Regions from separate parts of the Aquipuribacter aurantiacus genome, predicted to be linked through region 2. Evidence: predicted binding sites of a transcription regulator. Region 2 holds the regulator's gene; the other holds the start of a gene.
What was found. Region 2 encodes LexA, which represses DNA repair genes until DNA is damaged. Its sites were predicted from a motif close to TCGAACANNTGTTCGA; they were not measured.
Positions count from the first base shown of each region.

Region 1: the regulator LexA is predicted to act here: its motif matches at 3,486-3,501, upstream of ACR80Q_RS10015 (DUF6504 family protein).

Region 1 is NZ_JBPKAO010000006.1:62,064-68,173, forward strand. Features, by position in the region: gene ACR80Q_RS10005 (DNA polymerase III subunit alpha) at 1-2,486, opposite strand, end outside; gene ACR80Q_RS10010 (SAV_6107 family HEPN domain-containing protein) at 2,512-2,886, opposite strand; gene ACR80Q_RS10015 (DUF6504 family protein) at 3,078-3,434, opposite strand; gene ACR80Q_RS10020 (YbaK/EbsC family protein) at 3,614-4,162, shown strand; gene ACR80Q_RS10025 (carotenoid biosynthesis protein) at 4,173-5,099, shown strand; gene ACR80Q_RS10030 (glycosyltransferase family 2 protein) at 5,096-6,110, shown strand, end outside.
Region 2 is NZ_JBPKAO010000003.1:10,536-16,645, reverse strand. Features, by position in the region: gene ACR80Q_RS04960 (aminotransferase class V-fold PLP-dependent enzyme) at 1-995, shown strand, start outside; gene rlmC (23S rRNA (uracil(747)-C(5))-methyltransferase RlmC) at 1,048-2,172, shown strand; gene lexA (transcriptional repressor LexA) at 2,186-2,917, opposite strand; gene ACR80Q_RS04945 (LysM peptidoglycan-binding domain-containing protein) at 3,190-3,636, shown strand; gene nrdR (transcriptional regulator NrdR) at 3,933-4,394, shown strand; gene ACR80Q_RS04935 (vitamin B12-dependent ribonucleotide reductase) at 4,512-6,110, shown strand, end outside.

The sequences.
Region 1 (6,110 bases), on a different contig from region 2:
AACCCGAACGAGGCGAACGCCTTGAGCACCTCCCAGAACCGGCCCACGACCTCGGGGGTGTAGCCCCGCCGGACCGCGGTGGGCACGTACCACTGCTTGACGGCCAGCTGTCCGGCCGGTGAGCCCATCGAGCGGCGGACCTCGTCGGCCTCGGCCAGCGTGCAGCCGGTGGTGACGGCGACGATCCGGATGACCTGCTCGTGGAAGACGACCACGCCGTAGGTCTCGGCCAGCACCGGCTCGAGGTCCGGGTGCAGGTACTCGGGGGCGTTCCAGCCCTGCCGGGCCCGCAGGAACGGCGTCACCATGTCGGACTTGACCGGACCGGGCCGGAACAGCGAGATGTCGGTGACGATGTCGGAGAAGCAGTCCGGCGCGAACTTGCCGACGAGCTCCCGCTGGCCGGGTGACTCGATCTGGAAGATCCCGAGCGTGCGCGTGGTGCGGATCAGGGCGTAGGTGTCCGGGTCGTCGAGCGGGACCTGCTCGGGGTCGTCGACGTCGACGACCACGCCGTCGACCCGCTCGATCTCCCTGGCCGCGTGCGCCATGGCCGACTGCATCCGGATGCCCAGCACGTCCAGCTTGAGCAGGCCGACCTCCTCGACGTCGTCCTTGTCGAGCTGGGTCATCGGGTAGCCGTCGGCGCTGGGCTCGACCGGGGTGCGGTCCAGCAGGCCCGAGTCGGAGATGATCACCCCGCACGGGTGCAGCGCGACGTGGCGCGGCAGCCCGTCGACGCCCTCGACCAGGTCGAAGAACTGCTCGAGGTCCGCCGAGGCGAGCCCGGAGGCCCGCAGCTCGGGCAGCTCCTCGATGGCCTTGCGGGCGTCGCGGGCCCGGATGTGCGGGAAGGCCGTCGCGATGGCGTCGACCTCGCCGGGCGGCATCCCCAGCGCGGCGCCGACGTCCCGGACGGCGTGGCGCACCCGGTAGGTGTCCATCATCGACACGCAGGTGACCCGCTGCGGCCCGAACTGCGCGAGCACCGCGTCGTAGACCTCCATCCGACGGTCGGACTCCACGTCGACGTCGACGTCGGGCAGCGTGGCCCGCAGCGGCGACAGGAACCGCTCCATCAGCAGGCCGTGGCGGACCGGGTCCACCCCGGAGACCCCCAGCACGTGGCAGACCAGGCTGCCGGCGCCCGAGCCGCGCGCGGCGACCCGGATGCCCAGACCGCGGGTCAGGTCGCACACCTGCGCGACGGTGAGGAAGTACCCGGCGAAGCCCAGCCGGTCGATCACGGCGAGCTCGTCGCCCAGCCGCGCCTCGATGTCGGCGGGACCGACCAGACCCGTCGGGGAGCGCACCGAGGAGGAGCCGTAGCGGCTCTGCAGGCCCTCGCGGCAGCGGGCGGCCAGCACGGCCTGCAGGTCGGTGGTGGCCGAGTAGCCCAGCACCTCGGCCTCGGGCAGGTGCACCGAGCCGACGGACAGGTCGGCGGCCGGGTCGAGCCGGCACCGGTCGGCCAGCGCGGCCGTCGTGGCCAGCAGCCGGGCGGCCAGGGCGTCCGGGCCCGCCCCGGTCTCGCTGCCGGGCAGGCCGGCGGCCAGGACGGCGACCTCGCGCGCCCGCCGGGCCATGTCGGCCCCGTCGGCCAGGTGCCCGGCGGAGGTGGTGCGGTCCAGGTGGCGGGGGTCGAGGGCGACCAGGCGGCGGGCGGCGTCCAGCACGTCGACGACCAGGCCCTGGTCGGGGTCGACGTGGCGCACGGCGTTGGTGAGCACCGTCGGCACCCCGGCGGCGTCGGCGACCGCGAGCATCCGCCCGGCCAGCCCGACGCTGCCCACGGTGTCGCGGCGGCTGCGGTGGTGGACGAGCTCGACGTACAGGCTGCCGGCCGGCAGCCGGGCCGCCCAGCGCCTGAGCAGCCGCACGGCCAGGTCGTCGCGGCGGGCGAGCACGGCCCGGCCGACCTCGGAGGTGGGTCCCAGCAGCACCGCCAGCGCAGGCGCCCCCGTCCCCCCGGTCGGCCCGGAGGTGTCGACGGCGTGGGAGACCAGCAGGTCCTCGGTGCTGACGGGACGACCGCGCGGGCTGCGGGCGTGCCCGGCGCTCACCAGCCGGCAGACCTGGGCCCAGCCCGCACCGGGCGGCAACCCGGTGCGGGGGTCGGCGGCGAGCGCGAGGACGGTGACGCGGGGGTGGCGGGGGTCGACCACGGCGCCTCCCCGGGCGGGGTTGCGCCGGGCCCCCGTCCCGCCCGTCCCGGCGCGGCCGCCCTGGGAGGGGTCGGCCCAGGCGGGCAGGCCGACGAGCGCCCCGGACGGCTCGACGGCCACGTCGACGCCCAGGACCGGGTCGATGCCGGCGTCGGCGCAGGCCACGGCGAACTTGACCGCGCCGTAGCAGCCGTCGCGGTCGGTGAGGGCGAGCGCGTCCATGCCGAGCTCGGCCGCGCGGGCGACCAGCGCCGCCGGGGTCGAGGCCCCGTGGCGCAGCGAGTAGCCCGAGGCGACGTGGAGGTGGGTGAACGCGCTCATCGGCGGACCGGCCGGGCGGGCGCCGTCACCGCGAGGCCGGGACCACGTCGGGCAGCACGGGCCGCCACGGCAGGGACAGCACCCGGGTGACGGCGCACAGGAACCGTTCGGCGTCGCGCAGCAGGTCGTCGGCGGCCCGGGAGTCGCAACCGCTGCGCTCGGGCAGCCGTGGCAGCCCGCCCAGGAACACGGCCCACTCCGTCAGCTCGGGCGCCAGCCGGGGCAGCACCTGCCACACGCTGCGCGGACGCGACCGGGCCGGACCCGGCCGACCCCGCACCGCGAGGACCGCCGTGGCCGCGCGCAGCGCCGCCAGGTGCGCGCCGGACCAGCGGGCCCGGGCGTCCAGCTCCGCGGCTGCGGTCCGCAGGCCCTCGCGCGAGCGCTCCAGCAGCGCCACGACCGCGGCGTTGACCTCGGCCGCACCGTCCGAGCCCGCACCGTCCGAACCTGCACCGTCCGAACCTGCACCGTCCGAACCTGCACCGTCCGAACCCGCACCGTCCGAACCCGCACCGTCCGAACCCGCACCGTCCGAGCCCGCACCGTGGTCCGGGAGGACGACGACCTGGTCGGGGCGGACCTGGTCGATCAGTCGAGCCGGCACAGCAACCACCACTCGTCCTGCCGGTCGTCACGAGCACGGTCGGCCGGAGCACCGGCACCGGCACCGGCCATCGCGGGCACGGCGACGGCCTGGGCCAGGTCGTACACACCCGTGCCGAGCTGACGCCCGGCGCCCGCCTCGACCCGCCACACCGTCCGCTCGGGCGCGACCCGGTGCCCGGGGGTGCGGGCGGCCTCCCACCACGGCTCGCTCTCCAGCCAGGTGGCCTGCACCTCGCGGACCACGTACAACCGGCCGCGCCACAGGAAGGCGTCCGGGACCCCGGTGGCGTCCCCGGTGGTGGTGGTCCTGACCTGGACGGGCTCGTCGTGACGGCGCACGATGACCTCCTCAGGGTGTTGTCGTGGCGATGATGTTCGAACACGTGTTCGTCGAACGCGTGTTCGAACAGTAGGCCGGTCGCCGGCATCCGTCCACCGCCCCGGCGAGTCGCCCGCCAGGACGGGGAGGGCACCCGCAGAGGCCCCCCCGGGAGCCCCGTCGTCCTAGGCTCCGGTCCGTGACCGAACCCCTCGACCTCACCGACCACCCGGGCGTCACCCGGGTGCGGCAGGCCCTGGCGCAGGCCGGCGTGCCCGACCGCATCCAGGTGCTGGACGCCGGCGCCCGCACCGCGGCCGAGGCCGCCGCCTCCCTCGGCGTGGGCGTCGCCCGGATCGCCAACTCGCTGGTCTTCGTCGCCCACCCGCACCCCGACGCCATGGGCGACGGCGACCCGTTCCCGGTCCTCGTCATGGCCTCCGGCGGGCACCGCGTCGACACCGACCTCGTCGCCGACCTGCTCGAGGTGGCCAGGGTCCGCCGGGCCGAGCCGGACCTGGTCCGCAGCGCCACCGGCTTCGTCATCGGCGGGGTGTCCCCCGTCGGGCACCCGAGCCCGCTGCCGACCCTGGTCGACGCCTCGCTGGCGGAGCTGGGCGAGGTGTGGGCGGCTGCCGGTCACCCGCACACGGTGTTCCCCACCGGCCACGACGAGCTGGTGCGCCTGACGGGTGGCCGCAGCGCCGTGGTGGGCCCGCCCCTGACCGCGGCGGGCGACGCCACCTAGACTCCCCGTCATGCCCGACGAAGGACAGCGAACCCCTCGCCGCGCCTTCCTGTCCCCGCTGGGGCTGCCGCTGGTGCTGGCGGGGCTGACGCTGCTGGCGCAGATCACCTACCCGCTGCTGGACGGGCGGGCCCTCGTGGTGTCCACCGTCGTGACGGTCCTGCTGTTCTGCGCGACGAGCCTGAGCCACGCCGCGCTGAGCCTGGGCGCCCGCGCGGCCGTCCTCCTCCTGCTCGTCGCCGGGGGCATCGGACTCGTCGCCGAGGCCGTCGGCACGGCCACGGGCTTCCCGTTCGGCCCGTACGAGTACACCGGGACGCTGGGCCCGGAGGTGCTCGACGTGCCCGTCGTCATCCCGCTGGCCTGGACCATGATGGCCTGGCCGACGCTGCTGCTGGGACGACGGCTGGCCGCCGCCGTCCTCGGCCGGGTCGACAACCGGCTCGGCCGTCGCACGGCGGCCTTCCTGCGGGCGGTCGTCACGGCCGCGGTGGGAGGTTTCGCCCTGGCCTCCTGGGACCTCTACCTCGACCCGCAGATGACCGACGCCGGCCACTGGGTCTTCTCCTCCCCCGAGCCCGGCCTGCCGGGCGTGCCGGGGATCCCGCTGACGAACTACGCGGGGTGGCTGCTGGTCGCCGTCCTCATGATCAGCGTGCTCGACGCCGTGATCCCCAACCGCGAGGTCGAGGAGTCGGTGCCCGCCCTGATGCTCGCCTGGACCTGGCTCGGCTCCGGTCTCGCGAACGTGGCCTTCTTCGGCCGGCCCGAGGTGGCCGCGTACGGCTTCGTCGGGATGGGCCTGGTGGTGGCCCCCTACCTGTGGCTGTTCTCCCGCCACCACCGCCGGACCGCGGCGACCGGCTCGACCGGGCCGCCCGGGACGAACGGGCCGAACGGGCCGCGTCACCCCCTCCCGCGACCGACGCGAGCGTGAGCCGCGGCCCCGAGCGGCTCACCGTCCTCGGCACCGGGCTGGCCGTCGCCCTCACGGCCCACACGGCGTGGAACGTCACCCGGCTGCGGCGTCCCGGCGACGAGCCGCCGCCCACCGCCGAACGGGTCAGCGTCCTGGTGCCGGCCCGCGACGAGGAGGCCTCGCTGCCCGCCCTGCTGGACTCGCTGTCCGAGCAGACCGGGGTCGCGGACCTCGAGGTCCTCGTCTGCGACGACGGCAGCACCGACGCCACGGCCGAGACCGTCCGCGACACGGCCCGCCGCGACGGGAGGGTGCGGCTGCTGACCGGGCAGGAACGTCCCGACGGCTGGGGGGGCAAGCCCTTCGCCTGCCACCAGCTGGCCGAGGCCGCGACCGGGTCCGTGCTGCTGTTCGTGGACGCCGACGTCGTCCTGGCCCCGCACGCCGTCGCCGCCACCGTCGACCTGCTCCGTCGCGCCCGCCTCGACCTCGTGTCGCCCTACCCCCGGCAGCTGGCCGTCACCCCCGGCGAGCGCCTGGTCCAGCCGCTGCTGCAGTGGTCCTGGCTGACCACGCTCCCGCTGGACGCCGCCGAGCGCTCCCCGCGCGCCAGCCTGGCCGCGGCCAACGGCCAGCTGCTCGCCGTCGACGCCGCCGCCTACCGACGCGCCGGTGGTCACGCGGCGGTGGCGGGCGAGGTGCTGGAGGACATCGCCCTGCTCCGCGCGGTCAAGCGCACGGGCGGTCGAGGGGTGCCCTGCGACGGCTCCCGCGTCGCCTCGTGCCGGATGTACACCTCGTGGGCCCAGGTCCAGGACGGCTACTCCAAGTCGCTGTGGTCAGCGTTCGGGTCCCCCGCCGGTGCGGCGGCCGTCATGGCGGTGCTCGGTCTCGTCTACGTCTGGCCGGCCGCGGCGGCGCTGCGCGGCTCCCGGGTCGGCCTGCTCGGCGTGGGCGCCGGGGTCCTCGGCCGCTACCTCACCGCGGAGGCGACGGGGGCCCGTTCCCTGCCCGACGCCCTGGCGCACC
Region 2 (6,110 bases):
GCCGCACCGCGGACGCCCTCCGCGCCGCGGTCGACGACTGGCAGGCCGGGCGGGCCTGCGCGGTCGCCTACGGCGACGTCGTCGAGGCCGCCCGCGGCCTGTACGCCCGGCTGGTGGGGGTGCCCACGGCCTGGGTGGCCGTCGGGTCGCAGGCCTCGGTGATGGTCGCCGAGGTCGCGGCCGCGCTGCCGGACGGGGCCACGGTGGTCGTGGTGGAGGGGGACTTCACCTCGGTGACCGGGCCCTTCGAGGCGCAGTCGCGCCGTGGTGTCCGGCTGGTGCCCGTGCCGCTGGAGGAGCTGGCGGCTGTGGTGCGGGCGACGCGGCCCGCCGCGGTGGCGTTCTCCCTGGCCCAGTCGGTCGACGGCCGGCTCGTCGACGCCGCGGCGGTGGCCGACGCGGCGCGGGCGGTCGGCGCCCTGACGCTGTGCGACACCACCCAGGCCACCGGGTGGCTGGACCTGGACGCCGGTGACTGGGACGTCACGGTGTGCTCGGCCTACAAGTGGCTCTGCTGCCCGCGGGGGAGCGCGTTCATGACGGTGCGCCCGGAGGCGCTGGACCGCCTCGCCGGGCACAACCGAGGCTGGTACTCCGGCGCCGACGTGTGGACCTCGGTCTACGGGCTCGGGTTCGCGCCGGCCCCCGACGCGCGCCGGTTCGACGTCAGCCCCGCCTGGCTGGCCTGGGTGGGGGCCGTGACGTCGCTGGAGACGCTGCTGGCCGTTCCGGCCGCGCATCGACGTCGCCACGGGGCCGCCCTGGCGGACCAGCTGCGGTCCCGGCTGGGCCTGCCGGCTCAGGCACGGCCGGTGCTCTGCCTGGAGGACCGGCACGGCTCGGTCCTGACGGCGCTGACGTCGGCGGGCTGCACGGCGGCGGCGCGAGGGGGCCGGGTACGCCTGGCGTTCCACCTGTGGAACGACGTCGACGACGTCGACCGGGTGGTCGACGCCCTGTCCGGCTCGGGGACCCGCTCCCTCGTACGGGCCTGAGGGGCGCGACCGCGGCCGGACGAACCACGGGGCGCCTACCCTGGTCCCCGTCATGCAGTGCTCCTACTTCGACGCCGGCGCCTGCCGCTCCTGCCGTCTCATGGGGGTGCCGCACGCGCAGCAGGTGTCCGACCAGGAGCGCCACTGCCGCAGCCTCGTCGGCGGGCCGTCGGACCTGCAGTGGCTCCCGGCCGTCGCCGGAGCCGAGGCGGGCTACCGCAACAAGGCCAAGATGGTCGTCGGGGGCACCCTCGCCGAGCCCACCCTGGGCATCCTCGACGCCTCGGGCCGAGGCATCGACCTGCGGGCGTGCGGCATCTGCAGCCCGGGCCTGCGGGCGGCGCTGCCCGAGCTGGCCCGCTTCGTCACGCTGGCCTCGCTCACCCCCTACGACGTCCCGTCGGGCCGCGGTGAGCTCAAGCACCTGCTGGTCACCGAGGCGCCCGACGGCGGCCTGATGGTCCGCTTCGTCCTGCGCTCGCAGGAGCCCGTGGCCCGGATCCGCAAGCACCTGCCGACCCTGCTCTCGGCCCTGCCGCAGGTGGTGGTCGCGTCGGTCAACCTGCAGCCGGTGCACGCCGCGGTGCTCGAGGGCGAGCGGGAGATCCTGCTCACCGAGACGGCCACGCTGCGCATGGCGGTGGCGGGTCTCGACCTGCACCTGCCGCCGCAGAGCTTCTTCCAGACCAACACCGAGGTCGCGACCACGCTGTACCGGCAGGTGGCCGCCTGGGTGGACGAGGTGGCGCCGGCGACGGTCTGGGACCTGTACTGCGGGGTGGGCGGGTTCGCCCTGGTCTGCGCCGGGGCCGGTCGGACCGTGGTGGGGGTGGAGACCAGCGTGGAGGCGGTCGCCGGCGCCCGGCTCAGCGCGCGGGAGGCCGGGGCGGAGGGGGTGCGCTTCGAGGCCGCGGACGCGACCGCATGGGTGCTCGCGGCCGAGGAGGTCCCAGACCTCGTCGTCGTCAACCCACCACGTCGTGGCATCGGCCCGGAGCTCGCGGACTGGTTGGAGCGCAGCGGGCGCCACGTCGTGTACTCCAGCTGCAACGCCGACTCGCTCGCCCGCGACCTCCGGTCGATGCCATCGCTGCGTCCACGCCGGGCGCAGGTGCTCGACATGTTCCCGCAGACGCCGCACTACGAGGTCGTCGTCCTGCTGGAGCGCGAGGACTGACCCACCCCGGGGATCAGACCCGGCGCAGCACCGCCGTCACCTTGCCGAGCAGCGTGGCGTCGTCGCCGGGGATCGGCGTGAAGGCCGGGTTGTGCGGCATCAGCCAGACGTGACCGTCCCGGCGGCGGTAGGTCTTGACCGTCGCCTCGCCGTCGATCATGGCCGCGACGATCTCGCCGTTCTCGGCCACCTGCTGCTGGCGGACCACCACCCAGTCGCCGTCGCAGATGGCCGCGTCGATCATCGAGTCACCCACGACCTGCAGCAGGAACAGCGTCCCCTCGCCGACCACCTGGCGGGGGAGCGGGAAGACGTCCTCGACGACCTGCTCGGCCAGCAGCGGACCACCGGCGGCGATGCGACCCACCAGGGGGACCATGCTCGTCTCGGACGCGCTGGTGCCCTCGTCGTCGTGGGCCCCGGCCCGGAAGCTCAGGGTCTGCTCCTGCTCCCTCGCGCGCTGCGGGGCCCGCTGCGACGTCACGTCGGCGGGCGTGCGGACCCGGCGACCGTCCTCCGGGTTGACGACCTCGATGGCGCGGGGCCGGTTGGGGTCCCGGCGCAGGTAGCCCTTGCGCTCCAGCGTCGCCAGCTGGTGCGCGACGCTGCTGGGCGACGTGAGGCCGACCGCCTCACCGATCTCCCGCATGGACGGCGGGTAGCCCCGCGCCTCCACGGCGTCCCGGATGGTGTCCAGGACGTGACGCTGCCGGGGGGTCAGACCGTCCAGGTCGGTGGTGGGCATCGCGGGCTCCTTCGCGTGGTCCGGGCCGGTCGGGTCCGGTGCTCCCGGGGGTTGTGTCCGCCCCCCGGTGTTGGCTCTCGATCATGAAGTTAGGCCGTCGAACACCTGTCCACAAGCACCGACGCCGGTGTGTCTCGCCCGATGCAGGGCCTGGACCTGCGGGGATGCCCGTCGGTTCGAACATACGCTCGACAAAGTCTCGACCTGAGGTTAACGTACAGGTGTTCGACCGGACCGACCCGGACTCGAACACGCGTCTGGAGGAGATCGACATGAGCACCCTCGCACCCACCGCCGTCCCCACCCTCGCCGCCGTGCCCGCCTCGGTCCGTCCCGGGCGTCCTGCCGTGCCCGTCGGTCCCCGGCTGGTCCTGACGCGGCGGGGGCGGCGCTCGCTGCGCCTGATGGCGTTCGTCGGGGTGACGACGCTGCTCGCCGCCGGTCTGGTGCTGCTGTGGCTCGCCGTCGCGTCGGTCGTGGCGCCCGGTGCCGTCGCCGGCGACGGGACCGCGGGGGTGCGCACGGGCGCCGCGTCCGTGGAGGCCGACGTGCCCACGGTCACCGTGGTGGTCGGGCGGGGCGACACGCTCTGGCAGATCGCCCGGGCGCACGCCCCGGAGCGTGACCCGCGCGCCGTAGTCGCCGACGTCGTCCAGCTGAACGAGCTCACCAGCACGGGCGTGCACGTGGGGGACCAGCTCCTCGTGCCGACGGCCTGAGCGGTCGCACCGTAAGGCCCCCGTCCCCCCTTCGCCGGTGACGGGGGCCGTCGTCGTCACCCACCCGCGGGGGGATCGCCAGCCGTCGGCCGTCCCGCCCGGGCGCTTGCGTTCCTGTGGTCCGGTGTTACGGTTGGCACAACATCTAGTAGTTACACAGATGTCGTTCGTCCACATCTGGTCCACAGGTCGTCCACAGCGACACGCCGGGCCGTCAACAGGTTGCGCACAGCCCCGTCCACAGGCGGGGAGCCGAACCGGCACGCGGCCGCCGTCCACGAGAGCGAGGTCGCGTCATGCGGTGCCCCTTCTGCCGTCACGGTGACTCCCGTGTCGTGGACTCACGGATGACCGACGACGGGGCGGCCATCCGCCGCCGTCGTCAGTGCCAGGACTGCGACCGCCGCTTCACCACGCTGGAGTCGGCGAGCCTCACGGTCGTCAAGCGGTCCGGGGCCAGCGAGCCGTTCTCGCGGGCCAAGGTCGTGTCCGGCGTCCGCAAGGCCTGCCAGGGTCGCCCGGTCTCCGAGGACGACCTGGCCCTGCTCGCGCAGCGGGTCGAGGAGCAGATCCGCCAGACCGGCGCCGCCGAGATCGAGGCGCACGAGATCGGGCTGAGCATCCTGCCGCCGCTGCGCGAGCTGGACGAGGTGGCCTACCTGCGCTTCGCCAGCGTCTACCGCGCCTTCGACTCCCTCGAGGACTTCGAGGCCGCGATCACCCTGCTCCGCGTCGAGCGCGAGCAGCAGACCACCTGACCGTCAGACCCCGCCGCGACCATGGGTCGTGGACGGGGCCGAGCAGCCCCAGGCGCCACCGCACCGACCCGTACGCGAACCAGCACCGTCCGACCGCCGAATGATCAGGGGACAGCAATGACCGAGACCACCTCCAAGCGAACGACCAAGCCGGCCCGGAAGACCTCCGGCGGCATGGCCGTCGAGCGCGTCTGGACCACCCCGGGGGTGCATCCCTACGACCAGGTCACCTGGGAGTCGCGTGACGTCGTCCAGACCAACTGGAAGTCCGGCGAGACGATCTTCGAGCAGCGTGGGGTGGAGTTCCCCGACTTCTGGTCGGTCAACGCGTCCTCGATCGTCACGACCAAGTACTTCCGTGGTGCGGTCGGCGCCGACAACCGCGAGCGGAGCCTGCGCCAGCTGATCGACCGGGTCGTGCTGACCTACACCAAGGCGGGCAAGGAGCACGGCTACTTCGCGACCGACGAGGACGCAGAGGTCTTCGAGCACGAGCTGACCTGGATGCTCCTGCACCAGGTGTTCAGCTTCAACAGCCCCGTCTGGTTCAACGTCGGGACGCCGGCCCCGCAGCAGGTCAGCGCCTGCTTCATCCTCGCCGTCGACGACACGATGGACTCGATCCTCAACTGGTACCGCGAGGAGGGGCGCATCTTCAAGGGCGGTTCCGGCGCCGGCCTCAACCTGTCGCGGATCCGCTCCAGCAAGGAGCTGCTGTCCTCCGGCGGCACGGCGTCGGGCCCGGTCTCGTTCATGCGGGGCGCCGACGCCTCCGCGGGGACCATCAAGTCCGGTGGCGCGACCCGTCGCGCGGCCAAGATGGTCGTGCTCGACATCGACCACCCGGACATCGAGGAGTTCGTCGAGACGAAGGCGCGCGAGGAGGACAAGATCCGCGCGCTCCGCGACGCCGGCTACGACATGGACCTCGGTGGCAAGGACATCACCAGCGTCCAGTACCAGAACGCCAACAACTCCGTCCGGGTCTCCGACGAGTTCATGCGCGCCGTGGAGTCCGGCAGCGCGTTCGGCCTGCGCTCGCGCAGCACCGGCGAGGTCATCGAGACCGTCGACGCCCAGGAGCTGTGGGGCAAGGTCGCCGAGGCCGCGTGGGCCTGCGCCGACCCGGGCATCCAGTACGACGACACCATCAACGACTGGCACACCACGCCGGAGTCGGGCCGCATCAACGCGTCCAACCCCTGCAGCGAGTACATGCACCTGGACAACTCCAGCTGCAACCTGGCCAGCCTGAACCTGCTGAAGTTCCTCTCCGACGACGGCAGCTTCGACGCCGTGCAGTTCGCCAGGAGCGTCGAGCTCGTCATCACCGCGATGGACATCTCCATCTGCTTCGCGGACTTCCCGACCGAGCCCATCGGGGAGACCACCCGCGCCTTCCGTCAGCTCGGCATCGGCTACGCCAACCTCGGCGCGCTGCTGATGGCCTCCGGCCTGGCCTACGACTCCGACGGCGGTCGCGCGCTGGCCGCCTCGATCACCAGCCTGATGACCGGTGTGTCGTACAAGCGCAGCGCCGAGCTGGCCGGGGTCGTCGGTGCCTACGACGGCTACGCCCGCAACTCCGACGCCCACAAGCGCGTGATGCGCAAGCACGCCGCCGCCAACGACTCCATCCGGACCATGCACTCCCTGGACAAGGACGTGCACGCGCTGGCGGTCAAGGTCTGGGACGAGGGCAACAAGCTGGGCGAG